DNA from 4 places in the Streptomyces sp. NPDC001407 genome. Region 2 is predicted to be linked to each of the others. Evidence: riboswitches for the same ligand, from Rfam matches in the RefSeq annotation. Region 2 holds a riboswitch; each other region holds the start of a gene.

Region 1 (7,275 bases), on a different contig from region 2:
GTAAGAACGCAGAGTCCGAAATGCCGGAATTCTCTCCGTAGGGTGAACAGCGTGACAGACCAGACCACCACCTCGCGCACCGACCGCGTGGATGTCGTACTCCCCTGCCTCGACGAGGCCGCAGCGCTCCCCTGGGTCCTGGCCCGCGTCCCCGCCGGGTGGCGGGCCGTCGTGGTCGACAATGGCTCGACCGACGGCTCGGCGGACGTGGCCCGCTCGCTCGGGGCCACCGTCGTCCACGAGCCCAGGCGCGGCTTCGGCGCCGCCTGCCACGCCGGGCTGCGGGCCGCCGACGCGGAACTCGTGGCCTTCTGCGACTGCGACGCCTCCCTCGACCCCGGGCTGCTGCCCGCCATGGCGGCGGCCGTACGCTCCGGCACGGCCGATCTCGTGCTGGGCCGCCGCCGGCCCGAGGGCCGTGGCGCCTGGCCGCTGCACGCCCGCCTGGGCAACGCCGCGCTCGCCCGCCTGCTCCAGCGGCGTACGGGCCTGCGGCTGCGCGACCTCGGCCCCCTGCGCGTCGCACGCCGCGAGGCCCTGCTGGGCCTCGGCCTGACGGACCGCCGCAGCGGCTATCCGCTGGAGATGGTCGTCCGCGCCTGCGACGCGGGCTGGCGGGTCACCGAGACGGACGTCCCCTACCGCCCGCGCACGGGCGCGTCGAAGGTGACGGGCACCTGGCGCGGCACCTGGCGCGCGGTCCACGACATGCGGGGCGTCCTGCGGACGGCTCCCACGGGTGCGGAGGTCACGGCTCGATGAACGCTTCCCCTGAACGGCCGATGCCGGGCCGCCCTGCGGACAGCTCCCACGCGTGCGACCGCCACAGCCCTGTGAACGCGGCTCCCGAACAGCCGATGCCGGACTGCCCTGCGGACAACTCCCACACGCGCGAACCCCACAGCCCTGCGAACAGGCCCCCCGAACAGCCGATGCCGGGCTGTCCTGCGGACAGCTCCCACACGTGCGACCGCCACAGCCCTGCGGACACGCCTCCCGCACGGCCGGTACCGGGTCGCCCCGTCGACGGGAACCCGGCGGCAAGCCCGGGCGCTCCGTCGGGATCCACAGCCTCCGGGGCGCACGGCGGCCGGACGGACACCACGTCCGGGGTCGCGGCCACCGGCACACCGCCCCGGCACCGCGAAGACCGGGCGTGCGGTACGGACAGCCCGTACCGGCCCGCCGCCCCAGGCGCCCCGTGGCGTCACCACGCGCCCGGCCGGCCCGGGTCCCGGGCCGGCCGGCACTCGCCCGTCGGGCCCACCACGCTGCTCGTCATCGCCAAGGAGCCGCTGCCCGGGCGGGTCAAGACGCGGCTCACGCCGCCGTACAGCCCGGAGCGGGCCGCGCGGATCGCCGAGGCGGCTCTCGCCGACACCTTGCGGGCCGTGCTCGCCATGCCCGCGCGGCGGCGCGTGCTCGTCCTCGACGGGCGCCCCGGGCTCTGGCTGCCTCCCGGCTTCGACGTGGTGCCGCAGTGCGCGGGCGGGCTCGACGAGCGGCTCGCGTCCGCCTTCGCCGGGTGTACGGGGCCGACGTTGCTCATCGGCATGGACACCCCGCAGGTCACCGGCCATCTGCTGGCCCCCGCGCTGGCGGACGACGCGTGGCGCGGGTGCGACGCGTGGTTCGGTCCGGCCGCCGACGGCGGGTTCTGGGCGCTGGGCCTCGCGGAGCCCCGGCCCGGCCTGCTGCGCGGCGTCCCCATGTCCACGGCCCGCACCGGCGCCGTGCAGCGGCGCCGCCTCACGGAGGCCGGGCTCGTCGTGCGCGACCTGCCCGAACTCCGCGACGTGGACACCGCCGAGGACGCCGCCCAGGTGGCAGCCGCGGCACCGCACGGACTCTTCGCCGCGGCAGTCGCGGCCGGGGCCGCCCGGTGACCGTCGGCGAACTGACCCCACGCCGGAGCACCGGCGCCTGGAGCTCCGACCCCTACGCCGACGCCGTCCACGTCGGCCGCGGCCCGCTCTTCCTGCGCCGCGCGGACGGCTGGCTGCTGCCCCTCGAAGTGGAGCGCTGGTGCGGCGACGCGGACCCCGCCGACATGACCGTGCTCGACCGCTGCGAGGGCGAGGTCATCGACATCGGCTGCGGCCCCGGCCGCCTCGTCGCCGCCCTGGCCGCGCTCGGCCGCCCGGCCCTGGGCGTGGACGTGAGCCCGGCGGCCGTCGCCCGCACCCGCCGCGCGGGAGGCACGGCGCTGTGCCGGTCGGTCTTCAACCCCCTGCCGGGCGAGGGGCGTTGGGGCACGGCGCTGCTCGTCGACGGGAACATCGGGATCGGCGGCGACCCCCGCGCGCTCCTGGCGCGCGTCGCCGCCATCACCGCGCCACGCGGGCTCCTCCTCGTCGAGGCCGCGGCGGCGGACGTCGACGAGCGGGTGCGGGTGCGGGTGGACGACGGCCGGGGGCGGCTGGGGCCGGCGTTCCCCTGGGCGCGGGTGGGGACGACCGCGCTGCTGCGGCACGCGGACGCCGCGGGGTGGCGAGTGGCGGACCGCTGGGAGTCGGCGGGCCGGTGGTTCGCCGCGCTGCGGCTCTGACGCTGGGGCGAGGAGAGAAGGACGACGGGAAAGGGCGGGCGGGAAACCGCCCGCGTCAGCCGCCCTGGTGGTGGGCGATCACTTCTTCCAGGGACCCCTGGGGGACCTCGCCGGTGGGCGTCAGCTTGTCGACCGCCTGCGGAATCACCCGCGCCAGCTCGTCCGCCGCTTCCTCCGGTGTGACGCCCGCCTTCTGCGCGACGTGGTCGAGCGCCTGGTAGGGCAGGGCCTGCGCCACTTCCGGGCCGCTGACCGGCTCGTTGGGCCCGGTGCCCACCCAGGAGCCGGTCTTCGCGCCGAGCCCGCCCTCCTGGAGCTGCTGCAACAGGCCGGAGAGCGACTCCCCTCCCCCGCTGCCGAGCGCACCGAGCAAAGAGCCCAGCAGAGAGCCTTCCTTGCTGCCGCCGAGCAGCCCGCCGAGCAGGGTTCCCAGGTCGTTGTCCGCCATGTCTGCCGCCTTTCCTGGAAGCGCACCGATATGCCATCCATCTATCCCGGGACGGCGGATCCGGCCCGGGATGGCGGGATGTTCACCCGTACGCAGCCATGGTCACACGCGCTGCGGCGCCCGCGCGAACTCCGTCATCCCCTCCGCGAAACCCACCGCCGCGCGCCAGCCCAGCTCCTCGCGCAGGCGCCGCGAGGACGCGGTGATGTGACGGACGTCGCCGAGCCGGTACTCGCCCGTGACGACGGGAGCCGGTCCGCCGTGCGCGGAAGCCAGGGCGGCGGCCATCTCCCCGATGGTGTGCGGGGTGTCGCTGCCGCAGTTGTACGCGCGCAGGGTGCCCGCCGGGCGGCCGGCGAGGTGTTCCAGGGCCAGGACGTTCGCCGCGGCCACGTCGCGTACGTGCACGAAGTCCCGGCGCTGGCGGCCGTCCTCGAAGACGCGGGGGCCCTCGCCGCGGGCGAGCGAGGAGCGGAAGAAGGAGGCGACGCCCGCGTACGGGGTGTCGCGGGGCATCCCCGGGCCGTAGACGTTGTGGTAGCGCAGGGAGACGGCCGTGCCGCCGGTGGCGCGGGCCCAGGCGGCGGCCAGGTGTTCCTGGGCGAGCTTGGTCGTCGCGTAGACGTTGCGGGGGTCGACGGGGGCGTCCTCGTCGACCAGGCCCGGCGTCAGTTCCCGCTCGCAGCGCGGGCAGCGCGGTTCGTAGCGCCCGGCGTCGAGGTCCGCGGCCGCCCGCGGGCCGGGGCGCACCACGCCGTGCCGGGGGCAGGCGTAGCGTCCCTCGCCGTAGACGACCATGGAGCCGGCGAGGACCAGGCGGCGCACGCCCGCTGCGGCCATCTCCGCGAGGAGGACGGCCGTGCCGAGGTCGTTGCAGCCCACATAGGCGGGAGCGTCGGCGAAGTCCTTGCCGAGGCCGACCATCGCGGCCTGGTGGCAGACGGCGTCGATGCCGCGCAGGGCACCGGCCACGGCCGCGCGGTCGCGGAGGTCGGCATCGGTCCACTCGACGCCGGCGGGCCGGGGCGGTGTCTCGGGGTGGGCCGCGGGCAGCAGCGCGTCGAGGACGACGGGCCGGTGGCCGCGGGCGGTGAGTGCGGTGACGATGTGCGAGCCGATGAAGCCCGCGCCTCCGGTGACGAGTACGCGCATGGACCCGACGTTAGAGGCGCGGGCGGCGGGGCGCCCGTACCGGCGCCGCCCCGTCACCGGTCCGTAAGAACCTCGCCGGCCGTCAGGCCGCCTCGCTGGAGGCCGTCGCCGCGCGCGCCGCCCAGCGCTGCTCGACCTTGCCGAACCGCCAGTAGGCGAGCGCCGCCGCCCAGACCACCACGAAGAGGCCGACGATGACGAAGCCGACGTTGTCGAGGTTGAGGCCGGAGATCCAGCCGGTGACCGCGTCGTTCATGTCGAGCTTGTCGTGCAGCACGGTGACCAGCTCGATGGTGCCGATGAGGAAGGCGACGGCGATCGAGAGGCCGGTGATGGTGAGGTTGTAGTAGACCTTGCGGACGGGGTTGGAGAACGCCCACTGGTAGGCGAAGTTCATGAACGTGCCGTCGAGGGTGTCGAAGAGGCTCATCCCGGCGGCGAACAGCAGCGGCAGGCACAGGATCGCGTACCAGGGCAGCCCGGCGGCCGCGCCGCTGCCCGCCATCACCATGAGGGTGACCTCGGTGGCGGTGTCGAAGCCGAGGCCGAAGAGGAAGCCCAGGGGGTACATCTGGCCGGGGCGGGTGATGGAGCGGGTGAAGCGGCCGAGGATGCGGTTCATGAAGCCGCGCGAGTCCAGGTGCTGCTCCAGCTCGGCCTCGTCGTAGCGGCCCTCGCGCATGGCGCGGAAGATGCGCAGGATGCCCGCGAGGGCGACGAGGTTGAGGGCGGCGATGAGGTAGAGGAAGCCGCCGGAGACCGACGTGCCGACGACACCGAGGGTCTGGTGGGTGGTGGAGTCCTCGTCCATCAGCTTCCCGGCGATCTGGGTGCCGCCCGCCACCAGCGCGGCCATGACGACGACCACGCTGGAGTGGCCGAGGGCGAACCAGAAGCCGACCGAGACCGGGCGCTTGCCGTCGGCCATCAGCTTGCGGGTGGTGTTGTCGATGGCGGCGATGTGGTCGGCGTCGAAGGCGTGCCGCATGCCGAGGGTGTAGGCGGTGACGCCGAGTCCGACGCCGTAGACCTTGGAGTCCACGGTGTAGTGGTCGGGGACGACGAGCAGATAGAGCACGCCGAAGGCGACGACGTGCAGGGCGGCTATGACGCCCAGGAGTCCGGCGGTGCGCACGGTGTCCTGGCGGCGCCAGCGGAATGCGGACGGGCCGCCGGTGGCGGGCGCGGCGGGGGTTTCGGTGGGCAGGGTCATCTTGCGGGTCACGCTCCAGCACCTCGTGGATCTTCTCGTGAGATGCCGTGGCCGGTCTCCTGGCTTACGGGTTCGCTCGCGCCCGTCCCTGCCTTCCCGGCAGCAGGCTGCGGCCAGTGGCTCCGCGCACCCCGAGGGCGCGCGGAACGGGACGGTAACTCCCCGATCACAGTGGCGAGGGCCGCTCCGGAGTGGGACCACGAGGGTCCGTCACCGGTCTTCCCGAACACCACGGCCGGGCCACTTTAGCGCTCTGACCGGCGCGAGTGGCAAAGAAGTGGCAGTTGCCATAGTCGGGCAGGAGCGCTCTCCGGGCATGCGCGGGCGCCCGCCGTTCCGGAGCGCCGATGCTGGACGCGCCCCGCGAGCCGGTGCTACTACCAGTGCAGTTGACGGGTCACCCCATCCGGCACGAGAGAGGGCACGCCCATGGCGGACACCGGGCAGGAACCGGAGCGACGGGTCGGATTCGTACGCCGGATCGGGCTGTTCCAGGCCACCACCATCAACATGAGCCAGATGTGCGGCATCGGGCCCTTCGTCACCATCCCCCTGATGGTGACGGCGTTCGGCGGCCCGCAGGCGGTGATCGGGTTCGTCGCGGGCGCGCTGCTGGCGCTCGCCGACGGGCTGATCTGGGCGGAGCTGGGTGCCTCGCTGCCGGGGGCGGGCGGCAGTTACGTCTATCTGCGGCAGGCGTTCCAGTACCGCAGCGGCAAGCTGATGCCGTTCCTTTTCGTGTGGACGGCCATGCTGTTCATCCCGCTGGGCATGTCGACGGGGATCATCGGCTTCGTGCAGTACCTCGGCTATCTGTGGCCGGGCATGGGGCAGACGGCCGGGGACCTCGTGGGGCTCGCGGTCATCGCGCTCATCGTCGTGGCGCTGTGGCGGCGGGTGGAGAACATCGCGCGGCTCACCGTGGTGCTGTGGGCGGTGATGATCGCCTCGGTCGTCCTCGTCATCCTCGCGGCGTTCACCCACTTCAGCCCCCACCGGGCCTTCACCTATCCCGCCCACGCCTTCGAGCTGACGACCAATCACTTCTGGATCGGCTTCGCGGCGGGCCTGACCATCGGCATCTACGACTACCTCGGCTACAACACCGCCGCCTACATGGGCGCCGAGATCAAGAACCCGGGACGGACGCTGCCGCGCGCGATCGTCTACTCCATCCTCGGCATCATGGCGATCTATCTGCTGCTCCAGATCGGCACACTGGGGGTCGTCGACTGGAAGCAGATGCTCGACGAGAACTCCACGGCACACTCCTCCGTGGCCTCCGCCGTCCTGGAGACGGCCTGGGGCAAGGGCCCGGCCCGGACGGTCACGGTGCTGATCCTGATCACGGCCGTCGCCTCCGTCCTCACCGGTCTCCTCGGCGGCTCCCGCGTGCCCTACGACGCAGCGCGGGACAAGGTCTTCTTCCGCTCCTTCGGCAGCCTGCACCCCCGCCACCACTTCCCGGTGCTGGGCCTGGCGTCGATGGGCGTCATCACCTGCGTCGGCTTCCTGATCGGCCGTCATACGGACCTGACCACGCTGATCCAGCTGCTGACCACCGTGATGGTGATCGTCCAGGCGCTGGCCCAGGTGGTGGCGGTGTCGGTGCTGCGCCGCCGGCAGCCGGGGCTGCGCCGCCCGTACCGCATGTGGCTCTATCCGCTGCCGAGCCTGGTGGCGCTCGTGGGCTGGCTGGTGATCTACGGCTACGCGGACAAGAACTCCCCCGGCCGGCACCCCATCGAGTGGTCGCTCGCCTGGGTCGCCGCGGGCTGTGTGGCGTTCGCGCTCTGGGCGCGCGTCGAGAAGGTGTGGCCGTTCGGCCCGCGCGAGATCTCGGAGGAGTACCTGCACGCCCCCGACCCCGACGCGGGCGCCGATCCCGACGGCTCCACGGGCCCGGAACCGGGC
Region 2 (7,275 bases):
CTGTTGAGCGGCTCGCCCGAGCGCTGCGACGCGTGGCGATGCCTTTGACAGTGCTCAGGAGGCGGTGTTTAGTGGCGGTGTCGGAAGACGCGTTTCCCCCGCACCCGCCCAGGCGGCATGCCCGCGGAAACGCGAGAGCCTCACCCCCTCCGTGCCGGCCAAGCGCTCGGGGATGAGGCCCTCTGCAACTACGGCGGGGCCTCGACCACCGGGTCGGGGCCTTTGCTACAGGCGGTTCGGTCAGGTCAGCAGTTCCCGCACGGCCCTGGCGACCGTGTAGATCGGGCCGACCCAGCGGATCCAGCGGTAGAGCCGGTCCCACCTGTCGCCGCGGTGGCCCTTTGGAGCTCCCTCCATGAGGTCACCTCCCTCCCGGAGCCCGGTGTTGTTCGTGGACCCCATGGGCGACGCCCGCGAAGCACCGAACGGTCCCAGGATGGGAGTTGGTACCAGTAGGTTACCGGGCACCCGCGATACCCACATGGCACCGAGATACCCGCGATCCGCCCGAAACCTCGCACAGGCAGGCGATCTGAGGGCTCGCCAGGTCTCGCACGACGCCTCGTGCTGCCCGCTGCTGACGTCCGATCACCGCTGCAACCAGCGTTTTTGGCCATGGAGCCGGTCACGGGGCCGTCGGTGGGGGAGTGGTGTGCCCGCCGACGGCGGCGGTGTGTGCGTGCGCGGGCCGGTAAGTGAAAAATCATCCTCTCGTACCAACGTGACGCGGCGTGGAACACGTGATGGAGGCGCGGAAGCGGGATATGAGTTCCGGCCCGCGCCATTCGAAGACCGCGGCGGAAATCCTCGGTTCGACCGCCACGAGCGGCGCTCCGAGGGCGTCGGAAGTCTGTCGGTGATGACGGGGATCTGTCGGCGGTATGTCGGTGGAGGTTGCGAACGTGGGTGGAGCAAGTGCTCCTCATGAGCAACCTGCCTCTTCCGATCGGAGTGACTCCATGTCCACCACCCCTCGTATCGCCGTCGTCGGCGGAGGCCCCGGCGGTCTCGTCTGCGCCCGCGTCCTCCAGCGGCACGGCGTGCCTGTCACCGTCTTCGAGCGCGAGGTCATCCCCGACTCCCGCTCTCAGGGAGGCACCCTCGACATACGTGACGACACCGGGCAGGTGGGCTTGCGCGCGGCCGGGCTCCTCGACCAGTTCCTCGCGCTCTCCCGGCCCGAGGGCCAGGAACTGCGCCTCATGGACCGGTCGGCCACCCTGCTGCGGCACAGGCGACCCGAGCCGGGCGACACCGGTGCCCCGGAGATCGACCGAGGGCAGCTGCGTACTCTCCTGCTCGACTCCCTCACCCCGGGCACCGTGCGCTGGGACCACGCGGTCGAGAAGGTGGTCCCGCTGCCCGACGGCACCGTCCGCCTGGAATTCACCAGCGGCGCGGCCGAGGAATTCGACCTGGTCGTCGGTGCGGACGGCGCCTGGTCGCGGGTGCGCCGCGCACTTTCGGATGCCCAGCCCGCCTACAGCGGCGTCATGTTCGTCGAGGCCCATTTCGACGACGTCGACCGCCGATTCCCCGCCATCGCCGAACGCGTCGGCCAGGGCATGATGTGGGCCAAGGCCGGCGGCCTGAGCCTGGTGGCCCAGCGTAACGCCGACTCCCACATCCGCGTCTACATCGCCTTCCGCGGCCCGCTCGACTGGCACGAGGGCATCGACCTGGCCGACACCGAAGCCGTGCGCGCCCATCTGCTGGGCATGTACGAAGGCTTCGACGAGAGCTTGCTCGACCTGATGCGTGACAACGACGGCGCCTTCACCGACTGGCCCGTCTTCGCCCTGCCGGTCCCGCACACCTGGAACCGCGTCCCCGGCCTCACCCTGCTCGGCGACGCCGCGCATCTGATGCCTCCTGCCGGTATCGGCGCCAACCTCGCCATGCTCGACGGCGCCGAACTCGCCCAGGCCATCGTCGACCAGCCCGGCATCGACGACGCCGTCGCCGCGTACGAGAAGGTCATGCTGCCCCGCGCCGTCGACCAGGCCGCCGAGTCCGCGGCCATTCTGGCCGCCCTGATACCCGACACCCGGTCCACCGAGCCGGGCTTCCCCGACTTCTTCGGCTGAGACGCGTCTTCTCGGGAGCGGTCACGGGCGGGGGCCGGTGGCGTCCTCGGTGTCCGGCCCGGTCCGGGTCATACGTCCCAGGCCACCGGGAGGCTCTTCACACCGTAGATGTCCGCGGTCTCCGGGCGCAGGGCGACCTCGTCAGCCGGTACGGCCAGGCGCAGCGTGGGGAAGCGGTGGAGCAGCGCGGGGAACGCGACCCGCATCTCGACGCGGGCCAGTTGCTGGCCCAGGCACTGGTGGATGCCGTGGCCGAAGGCCAGGTGCCCGCTGTACTCCCGCTGGAGATCGAGCACGTGGGGGTCGGCGAAGCGCTCGGGATCGCGGTTCGCGGTGCTGTACGACAGGACGAGCGTCGTGCCGGCCTTGATGGTCCGGCCGTCCAGCTCGACGTCCTCCAGCGCCGTCCTCCAGAATGTCTTGGCGACGCTCAGATACCGCAGCAGCTCCTCCACGGCCTGGTCGGTGAGCGCGGGATCGGCGCGCAGCGCGGCCAGTTGGTCCGGGTGCCGCAGCAGCGCGAAGGTGCCGAGCGCCAGCATGTTCGCGGTGGTGTCGAACCCGGCCGCCAGCAGGATCAGGCTGATCCCCTTGAGCTCCTCGTCGGTCAGGTCGCTGTCGGTGAGTTCACTGAGGACGTCGTCGGTGGGGTCGGCGCGCTTGGCGGCCACCAGCCCCGCGAGGTACTCCTGGGTCGCGGTGTAGGCCGCTATCAGTGCCTCATCGCTTGTCTCCCCGCCCATGAACGTGTCGATCTGCTCCTGGAAGGAGCCCCGGTCCTCGTACGGCACCCCCAGCAGTTCGCAGATCACGATGGTGGGGATGGGCTTGGCGAACGCGGTCACCAGGTCCACCGGCGGGCCGGCTTTCTCCATGGCGTCAAGGCAGTCGGCGGTGATCCGCTCGATGCGCTCGGTGAGCAGTCGCATCCGCCGTACGGTGAACTTGCCCATCAGCGGTTTCCGGTAACGCCCGTGCTGGGGCTCGTCCATGAGGAGGAACTCGCCGGGCGGTGCCGGAGGGATTTCGAAGTCGCCCATGTTCATGAGCTCTTTGCGTGAGCTGAACCGCGGGTCGGCCAGCACCGATCTGACCAGGTCGTATCCGGTGACCAGCCAGCCGGGCCTTCCCCCGGGGTGCGTGCAGCGGCTGATGGGGCTCTGCCGGCGGGCGTCGATCAGCTCTGCCGGCGGGTCGAAGGGGCAGCCGGGCTGACGTGCCGTCGGGAGCGTCGCGACGGTGTGGACGGATTCATCCATGACCATTTCCTCGTCTCGCGATATGACGTGTTCGGTGTAGGTCGAAAGCTACGTTGCGTTCATGGTGCGGTCAATCGACAAGAAGGTGTATGTCCAGGTGAACGGCGTGAAATTGGAGCAATGACGCTGGGCTCGAATGCAACGAAGCGTTGCAATGGATGGCGCCGAAGGCAACACTGACGATATGCCAGAGGGGTTGTTCGGGGATCAAGTCTGTGAATAGGGTGAGCGGTGCAGCTGGTTCGCCCTGCTCGCCAGGCAGGCGCGTCGCAAGAGGGAACCCGGTGGGAATCCGGGACTGCCCCGCAGCGGTGAGCGGGAACGACCGCCGTCATACGCACTGGGTCCGGACGGACCCGGGAAGCGACGGCCAGTAGGAACCTCGTGTCCCACGAGGCGTGCCCGCGAGTCCGAAGACCTGCCACTGCCCGTGCGCGACGTACGCGTGCGGAGATCCGGTGACCTCGAGGGCGGGTCGGCGTACACATCGGGCAGGCGTGTCGTGGAAGCGGCACGGTCCGGCCGGTGTGCCGGCTCCTTCGCGCCCTCGTCCCGTTCCGGATCGGTCGACAGCAGCTCGCGAAGGAGAGTCACGTGACCAGCAAGTCCGCAGCCGCGGCAGCACGGGCGACCGTGTACGGCTACCCCCGCCAGGGCCACCACCGGGAACTGAAGAAGGCCGTCGAGGGCTACTGGAAGGGCCAGGTGGACGCGGCCGAACTCCGGCGGACCGCCGAGCAGTTGCGCGCCGCCAACTGGCTGGCCCTCGCGGAGGCGGGGATACGCGAGGTGCCGACCGGCGACTTCTCGTACTACGACCACGTCCTGGACACCAGCGTCATGGTCGGCGCGATCCCCGCCCGGCACCGCGCCGCCATGGAGGAGGGCCCGCTGGAGGGCTACTTCGCCATGGCCCGCGGCACCCAGGACGTGGCCCCGCTGGAGATGACCAAGTGGTTCGACACCAACTACCACTACCTGGTGCCGGAGCTCGGCCCCGACACCGTCTTCACGGCCGACTCCGCCAAGCAGGTCGCCGAGCTGGGCGAGGCGCTCGCCCTCGGGCCGGCCGCGCGCCCTGTCCTCGTCGGGCCGGTCACCTTCCTCCTGCTCGCCAAGCCCGCCCCCGGTGTCGCTCCCGGCTTCGAACCGCTGACCCTGCTGGACCGGCTGCTGCCCGTCTACGCGGAAGTGCTCGCCGACCTGCGCGCCGCCGGCGCCGAATGGGTCCAGCTCGACGAGCCCGCCCTCGTCCAGGACCGGTCCCCCGCCGAGCTGAACGCCGCGGCCCGCGCCTACCGCGACCTGGGGACGCTCACGGACCGGCCCAAGCTCCTCGTCGCCTCCTACTTCGACCGGCTGGGCGAGGCCCTGCCGGTGCTGGCCAAGGCACCCGTCGACGGGCTCGCCCTCGACTTCACCGGGCCCGCCGCCGCCAACCTCCAGGACCTCGCGGCCGCCGGCGGCCTGCCCGGCAAGCGGCTCGTCGCGGGCGTCGTCGACGGCCGCAACGTCTGGATCAACGACTTGGAGAAGTCGCTGTCCACTCTGGGCACGCTCCTCGGCCTCGCCGACCGGGTCGACGTGGCCGCCTCCTGCTCGCTCCTGCACGTCCCGCTCGACGCCGCCGCCGAGCGCGACATCGACCCGCAGATCGCCCGCTGGCTCGCCTTCGCCCGCCAGAAGACCACCGAGACCGTCACCCTGGCGCGCGGGCTGGCGGAGGGCACCCACACGATCGCGGCGGAACTCGCCGCCAACCGCGCCGATCTCGCCTCCCGCGCCGGCTCCGCCCTCACCCACGATCCCGCCGTCCGCGCCCGGGCCGCCGCCGTCACCGACGCCGACGGCCGCCGCTCCCGCCCCTACCCGGAGCGCGCCCGCGCCCAGCGCGCCCACCTGCGGCTGCCCCTGCTGCCCACGACCACCATCGGCTCGTTCCCGCAGACCGGCGAACTCCGCACCGCCCGCGCGGACCTGCGCGCCGGGCGCATCGGCGCGGCCGCCTACGAGCAGCGGATCGAGGCCGAGATCCGCGAGGTCGTCTCCTTCCAGGAGAAGGCCGGGATCGACGTCCTGGTCCACGGCGAGCCCGAACGCAACGACATGGTGCAATACTTCGCCGAGCAGCTCACCGGCTACCTCGCCACCCGGCACGGCTGGGTCCAGTCCTACGGCACCCGCTACGTCCGCCCGCCGGTTCTCGCCGGTGACATCTCCCGGCCCGGCCCGATGACCGTACGCTGGACGTCCTACGCCCAGTCGCTGTCCGACCGCCCCGTCAAGGGCATGCTCACCGGGCCCGTCACCATGCTCGCCTGGTCCTTCGTCCGCGACGACCAGCCGCTCGCCGACACCGCCCGGCAGGTCGCCCTCGCCCTGCGCGACGAGGTGAACGACCTCCAGGCCGCCGGGAGTTCAGTGATCCAGGTGGACGAGCCCGCCCTGCGCGAGACGCTGCCGCTGCGGGCCGCCGGCCGCGCCGCGTACCTCACCTGGGCCACCGAGGCATTCCGCCTCACCACCGCCGGCGTCCGGCCCGACACCCAGATCCACACCCACATGTGCTACGCCGAGTTCGGCGACATCCTCCGGGCCATCGACGACCTCGACGCGGACGTCATCAGCCTGGAGGCGGCCCGCTCCCACATGCAGGTCGCCGGTGAACTCGCCGGAGCCGGATACCCCCGCGAGGTCGGACCCGGCGTCTACGACATCCACTCCCCGCGGGTCCCCGGCGCGCGGGAGGTGATGGCGCTGCTGCGCAAGGGGCTCGAGGCCATTCCGGCCGAGCGGCTGTGGGTCAACCCCGACTGCGGCCTGAAGACCCGCGGCTGGCCCGAGGTCCGTGCCGCGCTGGAGAACCTGGTGGCAGCGGCCCGTGAGGTCCGGGGCGGCTTGTCCACCACGGCTTCCTGACCGGGCCGGCCGCACTCCCCGAGAAGATCCGACCGGATCGCGGGGCAGCGGGCTTCAAGCACGACCCCCGCTGCCCCCCCGATGCGGTCCTTCTGATCGGAAATGCTGCTCCAGCCGGCCGTTACCAGGGCACGGGCTGATCCTGGTAGTCCAGGAACTTCAGCCCCGGTTCGCCGCTGTGACGGTCGATCGTGTCCACCACGCCCGGGATGGACTGGTCGATGGTCAACGGCGCTTCCGGCCCGCCGAGTTCGGTGCGGACGTGGCCGGGGTTGATGAGCAGGAGCGTATGGGCGGCGTCGGCGTACCGGACGGCGTAGCTGCGCATGAGCTGGTTGAGGGCGGACTTGCTGGCGCGGTAGAGATCCTGACCGCCCCGGGTGTTCAGACCGATGCTGCCCTGGCGCGAGGACATGACGCCGATGGTCCCGGTCGGCGCGACCAGTGAGCGGAAGGACTCGACCACGCGCATCGGGCTGAGCGCGTTCGTGACCATGACCTCGGTGAACATCTCCTCGGGGACGTCCGCGATCGGGATGTCGCCCCTGGTGATGGCGGCGTTGACGAACAGCAGGTCCAGGGTGCGTTCCGTCAGGCGCTCGCGCAACGCGGTGATCTGCTCAGGCTTGGTCATGTCCAGCGACTCGACGGTGACGCGGCCCCCGGACGCCTCGGCCAGGTCGTGGAGGCCGGTGCGGCTGGTGCCCCGCACGGTGCCGATGACGTTCCAGCCGCGGTGCGCGTACTCGGTGGCGAGTCCGAGCCCGAGGGTGCGGGATGCCCCGATGACGAGGGCGGTCCTGTCGCTCATGCCTGCACCGCCGGCTTGAGGACCTCTTCGCACCAGGTGCGGAACGTCGTCGGGTTCGCGGTCCCAGGGGTGCGCCGTACGCCGTCGTCCAGGCCGGCGTCCTTGGAGCGCATCATGTCGACGTAGCCTTGCGCGACCGCGTCCCCGACGCCGTGTCCGGTGAGCGCGGCACGGGCGTCGTCAAGAGATTGCCGCTCGT
Region 3 (7,275 bases), on a different contig from region 2:
CGTCCGTCACCACGACCAGCAGCGGCCGCCGCGACGGGTCGCGCAGCCGCTCCACCCGCAGCACCTCGTGCGCCTGGAGCAACCCCGCCGCCAGCGGCGTACGGCCACCGGTCGGCAGCCGCTCCAGCCGGGCCGCGCCCACGTCCACCGACGACGTCGGCGGCAGCGCCACCTCGGCGCCCGCACCCCGGAAGGTGATCATCCCGATCTTGTCCCGGCGCTGGTACGCGTCCAGCAGCAGCGACAGCACCGCGCCCTTGACCGCGCCCATCCGCTTGCGGGCCGCCATCGAACCGGACGCGTCCACGACGAACAGCACGAGATTGCCCTCGCGCCCCTCGCGCACCGCCTCCCGCAGATCGTCACGGCGCACGACCAGCCCCGGCCCGCCGCGCCCGCGCGCCCGCTGGTGCGGCGCCGCCGCCCGTACGGTCGCCGCCAGGTGCAGCTTCGCCAGCGCGCCCCGCGGGCGCCGGGCCCCCGTCGTCCGGCCGTGCGCGGTACGCGCCCGCGAACGCCGCCCGTCCGCGCCCTCGCCCAGGCCCGGCACGTCGAACTTGCGCGCACGGAACGGGTCCGAGGCGGCCACCGCCGGGGCGTCACCGCCCTCCGAAGGACGTGACTGCCCGTCGGCCGCGCCCTGCTCACCGTGCGCCTCGGAGGGTGAACTCTCCTGCCGCGCCGGGGCGTTCTCCGGCGAATCGCCCTGTGCCGGGACGTCCGGGGTGCCGGGCCCGTCGTTGTCCCGCGGCGGCTCGCCGCCCTCGGGACCGTCGTCGCCGGGGCCGCCGTCCGGGCCCTCCGGCTCCGGGTCGGGCTCGGGCTCCGGCTCGTCGTCCTCGAACTGCCGCAGGATCTCGTCGAGTTTGTCCTCGTCGAGGCCGGGGGCGTCGAAAGGCGCACGGCGCCGCCGGTGGGGGAGGGCCAGCAGGGCCGCCTGCCGGACGTCCTCGGTGAGCACGTCCGTACGCCCCGCCCACGCGGCCAGCGCGGTGGCGGTCCGCGCGGTCACGATGTCCGCGCGCATGCCGTCCACCTCGAACCCGGCGCACACGGCGGCGATGCGGCGCAGTGCCCCGTCACCGAGCCGTACCGCCGGCAGCAGCGCCCGCGCGGCGGCGATCCGCTCCCGCAGCGCGTCCTCCTCGGCGGCCCACTTGGCGGCGAAGGCGGCCGGGTCCTCGTCGTAGGCGAGCCGACGGCGTACGACCTCCACCCGCTCGTCCGGCTCGCGCGACGCCGCGACCTCGACGGTCAGGCCGAAGCGGTCGAGCAACTGCGGCCGCAGCTCGCCCTCCTCGGGGTTCATGGTGCCGACGAGGAGGAAGCGGCTGGCGTGGCGGACGGAGACGCCTTCGCGCTCGACGGACGAGGAGCCGGTCGCGGCCGCGTCGAGGAGGCTGTCCACGAGGTGGTCACCCAAAAGATTGACCTCGTCGACGTAGAGCACCCCCCGGTGCGCGGCCGCCAGCAGGCCCGGCTCGAAGGCCTTGACGCCCTCGCCCAGCGCGCGCTCGATGTCGAGGGCGCCGACGAGCCGGTCCTCCGAGGCACCCACCGGCAGCTCGGCCATGCGCGCGGGGCGCGGGGCGTGCGGGGCGCCGTCCTCGTGCGGACCGTCCGGGCAGGCGGGGTCCGGGGACGCCGGGTCGCACGAGAACCGGCAGCCGGTGACGGCCTCGACCTCGGGCAGCAGCGCGGCCAGGCTTCGGACGGCAGTCGTCTTGGCCGTGCCCTTCTCGCCCCGTACGAGCACTCCGCCGATGGCGGGTGAGAGGGCGTTGAGCAACAGGCCCAGCCGCATGTCGTCCATGCCGACGATCGCGGTGAACGGATAGGTGGCCGAGGCCATCAGGTGTTACCCCCTTCGAGGGAATCGATCCCACCGGGCACGCCGGTGGCCGCCGGGGTCTCGCCGGCACTGTCACCGCGACGGTCCGGGCTCTGTTCTCTGCGCGCAGGCGGAAGCGGTGCCCCCGGCGGTATGAACCGCATCCCGCGGGGAACCCCGTCCTCGATCAGCCGCAGCAGCGCGTCCGTGTCCGCGTGCTGCTCTATGAGGTCGCCGAGCCGGTCCAGCTGCTCCTCGCGCAGCGCCGCGAACGACGTGTCCGGTGCCGGTACGAACGACCGGCCCGCCGCCTCGGCGACCCGTCGCAGGAACGCCCGCCGGAAACCGTCGCTCTCCAGCGAGCCGTGCCAGTGCGTGCCCCACACGGATCCCGACCGGCACCCGTCCAGGAACGCCTCTTCTCCGCCCAGCACTTCGGCGACACCGTGGTGGATCTCGTAGCCCTCCACCCGCTCGCCGAGCGCCTCGCCGACCGGCCGGGCCAGCGTCTTCTCCAGGGCGAACCGCACCCGGACCGGCAGCAGGCCCAGGCCCTCGACGGTGCCCGCCTTCGACTCGACCTCGTCCTCGATGCGCTCGCCCAGCAGCTGGTAGCCGCCGCAGATGCCCAGCACCGGCCGGCCCTCCGCCGCGCGCCGCGCGAGCGCGTCCGCGAGCCCGCGCTCGCGCAGCCAGGCGAGCGCCCGCACGGTGCCGCGGGTGCCCGGCACGACGACCAGATCCGCGTCGAGGAGCTCCTCCGGGCGGTCCACGAACCGTACGACGACGCCCGGTTCGGCGGCGAGCGCGTCGACGTCGGTGAAGTTCGACATCAGCGGCACCGCGCACACCGCGACGCGCAGCACGTCCGCGCCGTGCGGCGGGGCCACCACCGACTCCCGGACGGCGCCGCGCATCGACACCCGCAGACCGTCCTCCTCGTCGATGCCCAGGCCGTGGGCGAACGGCAGCACGCCGACCGTGGGCCGCCCGGTGAGGTCCCGCAGCATCTCCAGGCCGGGCTCCAGCAGCGTCACGTCACCCCGGAACTTGTTGACCAGATAGCCCGCTATGTGCGCCTGGTCCTCGCGGGACAGCAGCGCCGTCGTACCGAAGAACGACGCGAACACCCCGCCCCGGTCGATGTCACCGACCACGACGACCGGCAGCCGCGCCGCACGGGCTATGCCCATGTTGACGATGTCCGTGCGCCGCAGATTGATCTCGGCGGGGCTGCCCGCGCCCTCGCAGATCACCGCGTCATGGGTGCGCCGCAGCTCCTCCAGGCACGCGGTCACCGTGCCGAACAACTGCTCCTGACGCCCCGAATGCCGTGTCTCCCCGGGGGACGACCCCCCGGACCCCCCGAAATACCCACGGGCGCTGAGCTCGCCCACAGGCTTGCCCATCAGCACCACCTGACTGCTGCGGTCGCCACCGGGCTTGAGCAGCACGGGATTCATCAGGGCCGACGGCTCGACCCGGGCCGCGGCCGCCTGCATGGCCTGCGCGCGGCCGATCTCCGCGCCCTCGCGGGTCACGAAGGAGTTGAGCGACATGTTCTGCGCCTTGAACGGCGCGACCTTGACGCCCTTGCGGACCAGCCACCGGCAGATCCCGGCGGTCACCACGCTCTTGCCCGCGTCCGAGGTCGTCCCGGCCACGAGCAGGCCCCCGCCCAGCGGGCCCGAAGGCCCGCCCTTGTCCGCTGTCACCGGCTCCTCCTCGTAAGACGATCTGGGGAAAGGCTGCCCGCCGCACGGCCCCGGGAGACGGCGGCCCGCACCCCGATCGCGACGCCCAGCGCCAGCAGCGACACCCGCCGGGAGAGGCGCACGGCGCGCTCGATGTCGGCGGTCTCCACGGGCCGGTTCTCCGCGCCCAGGACGGGGCGGTGCTCGACGCGGCCCTTGTAGGCGAGGGTGCCGCCGAGCCGGACGCCGAGCGCCCCGGCGAACGCGGCCTCCACCGGGCCCGCGTTGGGGCTCGGGTGCCGGGACGCGTCGCGCCGGGCCACCCGCCAGGCACCCCGAGGGTCGGGGCCGGCGAGCACGGCGAGGGTCGCGGTGAGCCGGGCGCCGGGCCAGCCGACGACGTCGTCGAGCCGGGCCGCGGCCCAGCCGAAGCGCCGGTAGCGGGGCGACTTGTGGCCGACCATCGCGTCCAGGGTGTTGACGGCCCGGAAGCCGGCCAGCCCCGGAACGCCGCCCAGCGCACCCCAGACGAGGGCGCCGACGACGGCGTCGGAGGTGTTCTCGGCCACGGACTCCACGACGGCGCGGGCCATTTGCGGGCCGTCCAGCGCCTCGGGGTCGCGCCCGCACAGATGGGGCAGCCGCTCCCGGGCGACCTCCAGGTCACCGGCGGCGAGCGCGCCCCCGACGGCACGGGCCTCACGGCCCAGCGAGGTGCCGCCCAGCACGGCCCACGTGGTGGCGGCGGTCAGGGCGATCCCGGCGGCGCGGGAGGGGCGTACGGCACGGGCCAGCGCTCCGGCGGCGGCCACGGTGCCGCCCGCGCACAGCAGCGTGTGCAGGGCGCCGTGACCGCGGTGGTCACGCCACAGCCGCTGCTCCACGGCCTGCGCGGCCCGTCCGAAAGCGGCCACGGGATGGCCGCGGCGGGGGTCGCCGAGGGCGCGGTCACCGAGGAAGCCGAGGGCGGCACCGCACGCGAAACCGAGATGATCGGCGCGCATCGGATCAGACCGCCGTCGTGTGGTACCTGGATCCGGGGGAACGGGATGGTCGGCGGCGGCCGGGCATGGCGATGTGTCCTCACTCAGGGTCCGCGCCCTGGCTCGACGTGACCGGCGACCAGAGTCTCCTGGCTCCCGGATCGACGCCGCCCCCGGCCTTCCGGCCTCGCGGCCGTGGCGGTAGTGCTTGGGGGAACGCTCCCCGGTGACAGTGGCGGGACCGCGCCGGACTCACACCGGCTTCCTCTGCTGTCGCCGTTTGGCCCCGGAAGTCCACCATGGGGTATGAACGGGCGTCAACTTCCGGCCTGGTGGGTGGGCTGGGCTTGGGGGTGCGCTGATCTGGGTGCGGTGCGTGGGCGCCTGCGGCGCTCGTCCTCAAACGCCGGACGGGCTGATGGTGCTGGTTACGGTCAGCACCATCAGCCCGTCCGGCGTTTGAGGACAACACGCGAAACGTGTTGCGGGGTCTGGGGCGAAGCCCCAGTTTCGGGAAGGGGCGGGGCTGGGGAACAAAACCCACCCCCACCTACCCCACGATCAAAAAGATCCCGTACCCCACAGCCGCCGCGCACAGCGCAAAGCACGCATACGCCCCGGACCGCGCCAGAACCCCCGGAGCCGCGCTGCCCGCAGGGCGCGACGTTCCGACGATCCCCAGCGTGAAGACGCCGACCAATCCGACGGTCACCACGAGGCTGACGCCGAAGACCTGCCCAAGAGCTGCCCAGTCGATGTGCATGGTGTGGATTCCTTAGCTCGCCGCGGCGGCGGGAGTGCGCCCGGCTTCGGGGGAGACGGTGACCACGGGGCCGACCGGCGGCGGGGCGACGGCCTGGAGCGCGGCGGTGACCACACCGGCCGGCTCGGCCGCTTCCGGCTGGTCCTCGTTGACGCTGTCGTGGGTGACGGGCTTGCGGCGGGAAGCGGCGTAGATCGCGCCGGACACCATCAGGCCGAGTACCGCGACCGTGGCGACGCCCCAGTCGCCCTGGTCGGCGAGGAACGCGGCGCCACCGGCGACGATGCCCGCGGCCGGCAGCGTCAGGCACCAGGCGACGGCCATCCGGCCCGCGGTCGACCAGCGGACCACGCCGCCCTTGCGGCCGAGGCCGGAGCCCATGATCGAGCCGGAGCAGACCTGGGTGGTGGAGAGCGCGAAGCCGATGTGCGAGGAGGCGAGGATCACGGTCGCGGCGCCGGTCTGGGCGGCGAAGCCCTGCGGCGGCTGGATGTCGGTGAGGCCCTTGCCGAGCGTACGGATGATGCGCCAGCCGCCCAGGTACGTACCGAGCGCGATGGCCAGGCCCGCGGAGACGATGACCCACAGCGGCGGGTCGGAGTGCGGGGCGACGACGCCGCCGGTGACCAGCGCGAGGGTGATGACACCCATCGTCTTCTGCGCGTCGTTGGTGCCGTGGGCGAGGGAGACCAGGGCGGCCGAGGCGATCTGCCCGGCGCGGTAGCCCTTGGCGGTCTCCTTCTCGTCGCGGCCCTTGGCGAGCCGGTAGGTGAGCCGCGTGGCGACCATGGCGGCGATGCCGGCCACGACGGGCGCCGCGACCGCCGGGATGAGGACCTTCATGACGACCTTGTCGGCGTTCACCGCGTCGAAGCCGACGGACACGATGGTCGCGCCGATCAGGCCGCCGAAGAGGGCGTGCGAGGAGCTGGAGGGCAGTCCGGCCAGCCACGTCAGCAGGTTCCAGACGATCGCGCCGATCAGGCCCGCGAAGATCACTTCGGGTCTGATCCCGGCGCTCTCGTCGATGATGCCCCCGGAGATGGTCTTGGCGACCTCGACGGAAAGGAACGCGCCGACAAGGTTGAGAACGGCCGACATCGCCACTGCCACCTTGGGCTTGAGTGCCCCGGTGGAGATGGTGGTGGCCATGGCGTTGGCCGTGTCGTGGAAGCCGTTCGTAAAGTCGAACACCAAGGCCGTGACGATCACGATCCCGATGAGAAGCGTGATGTGTTCCATTCACCCAGGCAATCAGCTCGATGGTCAGTACAGCGGTGACCGTAAGGACCCTGGGTGAACGGAAGGTGAACTGGGTCGGACCGAGTGGTGACGCGAACCGGAGGCGGATGGCGATGCGGATATCGAACACAGCGCAGAGTGACAACGGCGACACGGGCGACGACATAGGCCGGGCCTGGGCCGAGGTGGTGGCCACCGCCCGCCGCACCGTGGCGGACGGGCTGGTGGTGGGCACCTCCGGCAACGTCTCGGCGAGGGTCGGCGATGTCGTTCTTGTCACGCCCAGCGGGGTCCCCTACGACCGGCTCCGCCCCGAGGACGCGGTCGGCGTCGACCTCGACGGCCGCCAGGTCCTCGGCGAGCTGACCCCCACCAGCGAACTCCCCATGCACCTGGCCGTCTACCGCTCCACCGACGCGGCGGCCGTCGTCCACACCCACGCCGTCCACGCGACGGCGACCGCGGGCCTGGTCGACGAGCTGCCCCTGGTCCACTACATGGCGGGCGCGCTGGGCGGCCCGGTACGGGTCGCCGACTACGCGCTCTACGGCACGGACGAACTCGCCCACAACATGCTGCGCGCCCTGGAGGGCCGCACGGGCTGTCTGCTGCGGAACCACGGCACGGTCGTCCACGGCGCGACCCTCGACCAGGCGTACGACCGGACCGCTCAGCTGGAGTGGATGTGCGAGCTGTGGCTGAAGTCCGCCGCGGTCTCCGGCCGGACTCCGTCCCTGCTCACGCTTGACGAGCTGGGGGAGG
Region 4 (7,275 bases), on a different contig from region 2:
GACGCGCGGAGAACGCGGACAACCTCGACGAATGGGGGCTGGGCGGGCGGTCGTTCGGCACCTGGATCACCTGGTTCCTGCTGGGCGGCGACCTCTATACGGCGTACACCTTCGTCGCCGTGCCGGCGGCCATCTACGCGGGCGGCGCGGCGGGATTCTTCGCGGTGCCTTACACGATCCTGTGTTATCCGCTGGTGTTCACCTTCCTGCCCCGGCTGTGGTCGGTGGCGCACAAGCACGGTTATGTGACCTCCTCGGACTTCGTCCGCGGCCGGTTCGGTTCGAAGGGGCTGTCGCTGGCCCTCGCGCTGACCGGGCTGCTCGCGACGATGCCGTACATCGCGCTCCAACTCGTCGGAATCCAGGCCGTGCTGGACGTTCTCGGGGTCGGTGGCGGGTCCAACTGGTTCATGAAGGACCTGCCGTTGCTCATCGCCTTCGGCGTGCTCGCGGCCTATACGTATTCGGCCGGGCTGCGGGCCCCGGCGCTGATCGCCTTCGTCAAGGACGCGCTGATCTACATCGTGATCATCGTGGCCATCATCTACATCCCCATCAGGCTGGGGGGTTTCGAGCACATCTTCGCGAAGGCGGGTGACGCCTTCGCCGAGAAGAATCCGGCGACGGGCAGACCGCGCGGCTCACTGGTGAGCGGTCCGGACGCGCAATGGGCGTACGCGACGCTCGCGCTCGGCTCGGCGATGGCGCTGTTCCTCTATCCGCATTCGGTGACCGCGGTCCTTTCCAGCAAGAGCCGCAACGTCATCCGCCGCAACACCACGATCCTGCCGCTCTACTCCCTGATGCTGGGCCTGCTGGCCATGCTCGGCTTCATGGCGATCGCCGCGGGCGTCAAGGTGAAGAACGGCCAGCTGGCCATTCCGCAGCTCTTCGAGGACATGTTCCCGGACTGGTTCACGGGCGTCGCCTTCGCGGCGATCGGTATCGGCGCGCTGGTGCCGGCGGCCATCATGTCCATCGCCGCGGCGAATCTCTTCACCCGGAACATCTACAAGGACTTCATCCGCCCCGACGCCTCACCCGAGCACGAGGCCAAGGTCTCCAAGCTCGCCTCGCTGCTGGTGAAGGTCGGCGCGCTGGTCTTCGTCCTGACGATGGACAAGACGGTCGCGATCAATTTCCAGCTGCTCGGCGGCATCTGGATCCTCCAGACCGTCCCGGCGCTCGTCGGCGGGCTCTTCACCCGCTGGTTCCACCGGTGGGGTCTGCTGGCGGGGTGGGCGGTCGGCATGACGTACGGGACGTGGCGGGCGTATGACACGCCCAGTGCGACTCAGGATCATTTCGGGAATACGAACCTTATTCCGTTCATCGGGGAGAAGGGGTATATCGGGCTTACGGCGTTCGTCCTGAATGTGCTTGTCGCTGTCGTGCTCACGGTGGTGTTCAAGGCGGTGGGTGTCCCGGACGGGGTGGACGAGACGAAGGCGTCCGATTACACGGCGGATGTGGGGGATCCGGGGGTGGCGGAGGAATTGCCTCCGGCGACGGCGGGGGCCCCTGGGGGGCATTGACCTCATTGACGCCCTGCGGGCGGCGCTTTCTTCTTCCCCAGCCCCGCCCCTTCCCGAAACTGGGGCGCCGCCCCAGACCCCTGACCGCGCTTCGCGCGGTGTCCTCAAACGCCGGACGGGCTGGATGGTGCGGACTACGGTCCGTGCGATCCAGCCCGTCCGGCGTTTGAGGACGCGCCCGAAGGGCGTCCCCGCCGCAGACGCAACGCACCCGCACCCACCCGGCCCCCTCCAGGCGCACCCCCGGACACCCCCAGGCACCCCCAGACGCCCCGCCGGACACCCGTCCACCCCACCGGGTCACCGAGGGCCGTCGCGCGCCGCACAAGGCGCCGGCGGCCCTCCGTCATGCCCCGTACCGGCAGGCCCTGTTAGCACATTCCGACCCGCCCGATTACCGCGTGACACAAGATGTGGTGGTGCATGCGACGGCCAGCACTAGATGTATGCTCGTCCTCGCTGTCGTCGCAGGGGAATCCGGTGGAAATCCGGAACTGTCCCGCAACGGTGCATGTATGCCGTAATGACGCATGCAGGAGTCCGAGTACCTGCCGACAGCACGCCCACCGCTGAGCCGCTCCGGCCCCGCATCGGGCGTTTTGTATTCGTCCGGGCCTCGCGGGTTGGGCCGATGGACGCTACGAGCATGCCCTGGTGCTTCAGGCATGCCCGTACGCGCCCGTCGCGCGCCACCCGCCCGGCCCCTTGCCGAGCGAGGGAGAGCCTCAGTGACCATCGCGCCCGCCGATCCGGTCTCAGCGTCCGCGGAAGCGACCGGCGGCCCCGGGACCGCGCTGCTGCGCACCCTGACCGACCTCACCGCCGATCTGCCCGCCACCGACCCCGGAAAGGTCGCCGCCGCCGCGCTGCGGGGCCGCCACCCGGGCTCGGACGAGGCCGAACTGCGGTCCCTGGCCACCGAGGCCGCCGCCGGCCTGATCGCCGAGGAGCCCGAGTACTCCAGGCTCGCGGCCCGCCTGCTCACCCTCGCCATCGCCGAGGAGGCCGCCGGACAGGGCGCCGTCTCCTTCTCCGCGTCCGTCGCGACCGGCCACCGCGAGGGCCTGATCGCCGACGACACCGCCGCGTTCGTCACGACCCACGCCGCGCGCCTCGACGAGCTCGTCGAGAAGGCGCTCGCCGACGGCGCCGACGACCGCTTCGGCTACTTCGGCCTGCGCACCCTGCACAGCCGCTACCTGCTGCGCCACCCGATCACCCGCCAGGTCATCGAGACCCCGCAGCACTTCCTGCTGCGCGTGGCCTGCGGTCTGGCCGAGGACCACTCGGTGCGGGCCCTGGAGGACGTCGCCGAGCTCTACGGGCTGACGAGCACCCTGTCGTACCTGCCGTCCTCCCCCACGCTCTTCAACTCCGGCACCCGCCACCCGCAGATGTCGTCCTGCTATCTGCTGGACTCGCCGCTGGACGAGCTGGACTCGATCTACGACCGCTACCACCAGGTGGCGCGCCTGTCGAAGCACGCCGGCGGCATCGGCCTGTCCTACAGCCGCATCCGCTCGCGCGGCTCGCTGATCCGGGGCACCAACGGGCACTCCAACGGCATCGTGCCGTTCCTGCGCACGCTCGACGCCTCCGTGGCGGCGGTCAACCAGGGCGGCCGGCGCAAGGGCGCGGCCTGCGTCTATCTGGAGACCTGGCACGCGGACATCGAGGAGTTCCTGGAGCTCCGCGACAACACCGGTGAAGAGGCCCGCCGCACGCACAACCTCAACACCGCGCACTGGATCCCGGACGAGTTCATGCGCCGCGTCGAGGCGGACGCCGACTGGTCGCTGTTCTCCCCGGCCGACACGCCCGAGCTGGTCGACCTGTGGGGCGACGAGTTCGACGCCGCGTACCGCAAGGCCGAGGCTGAGGGCAAGGCCGTCAAGCAGATCCCGGCGCGCGTGCTGTACTCCCGGATGATGCGCACCCTCGCGCAGACCGGCAACGGCTGGATGACCTTCAAGGACGCGTCCAACCGCACCGCGAACCAGACGGCCGAGCCCGGCAAGGTCGTCCACTCCTCGAACCTCTGCACCGAGATCCTCGAGGTCACGGACGACGGCGAGACGGCTGTCTGCAACCTCGGCTCGGTCAACCTGGCGCAGCACCTGGGCAGGGACATCGGCGATGGGGGAGAGGTGATGGACTGGGAGAAGCTCGACCGTACGGTCCGTACGGCCGTGACGTTCCTCGACCGCGTCGTGGACATCAACTTCTACCCGACCGAGCAGGCCGGCAACTCCAACAGCCGCTGGCGCCCGGTGGGCCTGGGCCTGATGGGTCTCCAGGACGTCTTCTTCCGGCTCCGCCTGCCCTTCGACTCCCCCGAGGCGAAGGAGCTGTCCACCCGGATCTCCGAGCGCATCATGCTCGCGGCCTACGAGGCGTCCGCCGACCTCGCCGAGCGGCACGGCCCGCACCCGGCCTGGTCCGCGACCCGCACCGCCCGCGGCGTGCTGCACCCGGACCACTACCCGAACGCCGAGCAGCGCTGGGCCGACCGCTGGGCGGCGCTGCGCGCCCGCATCGCCGAGGTCGGCATGCGCAACTCGCTGCTGCTGGCGATCGCGCCGACGGCCACCATCGCGTCCATCGCGGGCGTGTACGAGTGCATCGAGCCGCAGGTCTCCAACCTCTTCAAGCGCGAGACGCTCAGCGGTGAGTTCCTCCAGGTCAACACCTATCTGGTGGAGGACCTGAAGAAGCTCGGCGTGTGGGACCGCACCACGCGTGACGCGATGACCGACGCCAACGGCTCGATCCAGGACATGCAGTGGATCCCCAAGGAGGTGCGCGACCTCTACCGCACCGCCTGGGAGATCCCGCAGCGCTTCCTGATCGACATGGCCGCGGCCCGTACGCCGTACCTGGACCAGAGCCAGTCGCTGAACCTCTTCATGGCGTCGCCCACCATCGGCAAGCTCAGCTCGATGTACGCGTACGCCTGGAAGCAGGGCATCAAGACGACGTACTACCTGCGCTCGCGCCCGGCCACCCGGATCGCGCGCTCCGCCGGTGCCGCCGCCACCATTCCCGTACAGCAGGCCACCCCGGACGCGGACGCCGTCGCCTGCTCCCTTGAGAACCCCGAGTCCTGCGAGGCCTGCCAGTAATGAGCTCCACCGAGAAGAACCTGCTCGACCCCGGCTTCGAGCTCACCCTGCGGCCGATGCGGTACCCGGACTTCTACGACCGCTACCGCGACGCCATCAAGAACACCTGGACCGTCGAGGAGGTCGACCTCCACTCGGACGTCGCCGACCTCGCCAAGCTGTCCCCGGGTGAGCAGCACATGATCGGCCGCCTGGTCGCGTTCTTCGCGACCGGTGACTCGATCGTGGCGAACAACCTCGTGCTGACGCTGTACAAGCACATCAACTCCCCCGAGGCGCGGCTGTACCTCTCGCGGCAGCTCTTCGAGGAGGCCGTGCACGTCCAGTTCTATCTGACGCTGCTGGACACCTACCTCCCCGACCCGGAGGACCGTGCCGCCGCCTTCGACGCGGTGGAGAACATCCCGTCCATCCGCGAGAAGGCCCAGTTCTGCTTCAAGTGGATCAACGAGGTCGAGAAGCTGGAGCGGCTGGAGACGAAGGCCGACCGCCGTCGCTTCCTGCTCAACCTGATCTGCTTCGCGGCGTGCATCGAGGGGCTGTTCTTCTACGGCGCCTTCGCGTACGTCTACTGGTTCCGCTCGCGCGGTCTGCTGCACGGCCTGGCCACCGGCACCAACTGGGTGTTCCGTGACGAGACCATGCACATGAACTTCGCGTTCGAGGTCGTGGACACGGTCCGCCAGGAGGAGCCCGACCTCTTCGACGACGAGCTCCAGCAGCAGGTCACCGACATGCTGAAGGAGGCCGTCGAGGCGGAGCTGCAGTTCGGCCGCGACCTGTGCGGCGAGGGCCTGCCGGGCATGAACACGGAGTCCATGCGCGAGTACCTCCAGTGCGTCGCCGACCAGCGCCTCCAGCGCCTCGGCTTCGCCCCGGTCTACGGCTCGGAGAACCCGTTCTCCTTCATGGAGCTGCAGAACGTCCAGGAGCTGACCAACTTCTTCGAGCGCCGCGCGTCCGCGTACCAGGTGGCGGTCGAGGGCTCGGTCTCCTTCGACGACGAGTTCTAAGACCAGTTCTAAAAAATCTTCGTGTGGCGTGTCGATCCGCGCGTCTGTCGTTCGACGTATAGGTGAAGGGCCGGGAACGGCCGGGCGGAAACCCCCGTCCGGCGTCCCGCCCCGCACCTGGACAGGAGACGCGCGATGGCACGCTTCATGATGATCGTCAAGGCGACCGAGGAGTCCGAGGCCGGCGCACTGCCGACCAAGGAGATGGTCGCCGAGATGGGGAAGTACAACGAACAGCTGGTCAAGGCCGGTGCACTGCTCGCGGCCGATGGCCTGAAGGCATCCTCCGAGGGCGCGCGGGTCGCGTTCTCCGACGGGAAGCCGACCGTGACCGACGGGCCCTTCGCCGAGACGAAGGAGCTGATCGCCGGTTTCTGGATCATCCAGGTGAAGGACCGCGACGAGGCCCTCGAATGGGCCCGGCGGGTGCCCTTCCAGGACGGTGAGATCGAGGTCCGCCCGATCTTCGAGCTGACCGACTTCCCGGAGGACGTCCTCTGCGCCGAGGACGCGGCGCGCGAGACGGCCATGCGCGAGGAACTGCGGAAGCAGACGGGGCGGTAACTTCGTACGATGGGTGGTCGTGACGACCTCCGACACCCATCGCGCGATCGAGGCGGTGTGGCGTGTGGAGTCGGCACGGCTGATCGCCGGGCTGACCCGGATCGTGCGTGACCTCGGCATCGCCGAGGAGCTCGCGCAGGACGCCCTGATTATCGCCCTGGAGAAGTGGCCCGAGTCGGGCGTCCCGGACAATCCGGGTGCCTGGCTCATGGCCACGGCCAAGCACCGCGCGATCGATCTGATCCGCCGCAACGAGACCTACGCGCGCAAGCTCGCCCTGCTCGGCCAGGACCTGGAGACGGAGTGGCAGGCCCCGGAGCCGGCCGCCATCGAGGACGACCTGCTGCGGCTGGTGTTCGTCGCCTGCCACCCGGTGCTGTCCACCCAGGCCCGGGTCGCGCTCACGCTCCGGCTGCTCGGCGGGCTCACCACCTCCGAGATCGCCCGCGCCTTCCTGGCCTCCGAGCCGGCCGTCGCCCAGCGCATCGTGCGCGCCAAGCGGAGTCTCGCCGCGGCGGAGGTGCCCTTCGAGGTGCCCGGCGCCGACGAGCTCTCCGGCCGGCTCTCCTCCGTGCTGGAGGTCATCTACCTCATTTTCAACGAGGGTTACGCGGCCACGGCGGGCGACGACTGGATGCGTCCGGCGCTGTGCGAGGAGGCGATGCGGCTGGGCCGGGTGCTGGCCACGCTGATGCCGAAGGAGGCGGAGGTCCACGGGCTGGTCGCGCTGATGGAGCTCCAGGCCTCGCGCGCGGCCGCCCGCACGGGCCCCTCGGGCGAGCCCGTCCTGCTCCTGGACCAGGACCGCGGCCGCTGGGACCACCTGCTGATCCGGCGCGGCCTCGCCGCTCTGGCCCGAGCGGAGGAACTGGGCGGCGCCCACGGCCCGTACGCCCTCCAGGCCGCGATCGCCGCGTGCCACGCGCGGGCCCGCACGGCGGAGGCCACGGACTGGGCCCGCATCGCCGCCCTCTACGCGACCCTCGCCGAACGCGTCCCCTCCCCGGTCGTGGAGCTCAACCGCGCGGTCGCGGTGACCAT

The links. A riboswitch is a leader RNA that binds a small molecule or an ion and turns the genes downstream of it on or off. The one in region 2 is predicted to bind cobalamin.
Region 1: linked by a shared signal. The riboswitch ahead of ACFY1P_RS06305 (HoxN/HupN/NixA family nickel/cobalt transporter) and the one ahead of metE (5-methyltetrahydropteroyltriglutamate--homocysteine S-methyltransferase) in region 2 are both predicted to bind cobalamin.
Region 3: linked by a shared signal. The riboswitch ahead of ACFY1P_RS23030 (cobalamin biosynthesis protein) and the one ahead of metE (5-methyltetrahydropteroyltriglutamate--homocysteine S-methyltransferase) in region 2 are both predicted to bind cobalamin.
Region 4: linked by a shared signal. The riboswitch ahead of ACFY1P_RS01785 (ribonucleoside-diphosphate reductase subunit alpha) and the one ahead of metE (5-methyltetrahydropteroyltriglutamate--homocysteine S-methyltransferase) in region 2 are both predicted to bind cobalamin.

What each region holds. Positions count from the first base shown of each region.
Region 1 is NZ_JBIAWF010000003.1:160,627-167,901, forward strand. Features, by position in the region: gene ACFY1P_RS06280 (glycosyltransferase family 2 protein) at 52-762, shown strand; gene ACFY1P_RS06285 (DUF2064 domain-containing protein) at 1,272-1,886, shown strand; gene ACFY1P_RS06290 (class I SAM-dependent methyltransferase) at 1,883-2,548, shown strand; gene ACFY1P_RS06295 (YidB family protein) at 2,604-3,092, opposite strand; gene ACFY1P_RS06300 (NAD-dependent epimerase/dehydratase family protein) at 3,099-4,148, opposite strand; gene ACFY1P_RS06305 (HoxN/HupN/NixA family nickel/cobalt transporter) at 4,231-5,373, opposite strand; cobalamin riboswitch at 5,393-5,610, opposite strand; gene ACFY1P_RS06310 (amino acid permease) at 5,791-7,275, shown strand, end outside.
Region 2 is NZ_JBIAWF010000002.1:143,532-150,806, reverse strand. Features, by position in the region: gene ACFY1P_RS04165 (FAD-dependent oxidoreductase) at 960-2,087, shown strand; gene ACFY1P_RS04160 (cytochrome P450) at 2,156-3,346, opposite strand; cobalamin riboswitch at 3,559-3,787, shown strand; gene metE (5-methyltetrahydropteroyltriglutamate--homocysteine S-methyltransferase) at 3,941-6,265, shown strand; gene ACFY1P_RS04150 (SDR family oxidoreductase) at 6,387-7,076, opposite strand; gene ACFY1P_RS04145 (NAD(P)H-binding protein) at 7,073-7,275, opposite strand, start outside.
Region 3 is NZ_JBIAWF010000017.1:54,797-62,071, reverse strand. Features, by position in the region: gene ACFY1P_RS23040 (putative cobaltochelatase) at 1-1,852, opposite strand, end outside; gene ACFY1P_RS23035 (cobyric acid synthase) at 1,852-3,513, opposite strand; gene ACFY1P_RS23030 (cobalamin biosynthesis protein) at 3,543-4,529, opposite strand; cobalamin riboswitch at 4,651-4,777, opposite strand; gene ACFY1P_RS23025 (hypothetical protein) at 5,059-5,271, opposite strand; gene ACFY1P_RS23020 (anion permease) at 5,284-6,513, opposite strand; gene ACFY1P_RS23015 (class II aldolase/adducin family protein) at 6,627-7,275, shown strand, end outside.
Region 4 is NZ_JBIAWF010000001.1:393,554-400,828, forward strand. Features, by position in the region: gene mctP (monocarboxylate uptake permease MctP) at 1-1,535, shown strand, start outside; cobalamin riboswitch at 1,965-2,106, shown strand; gene ACFY1P_RS01785 (ribonucleoside-diphosphate reductase subunit alpha) at 2,264-4,657, shown strand; gene ACFY1P_RS01790 (ribonucleotide-diphosphate reductase subunit beta) at 4,657-5,670, shown strand; gene ACFY1P_RS01795 (YciI family protein) at 5,806-6,234, shown strand; gene ACFY1P_RS01800 (RNA polymerase sigma factor) at 6,254-7,275, shown strand, end outside.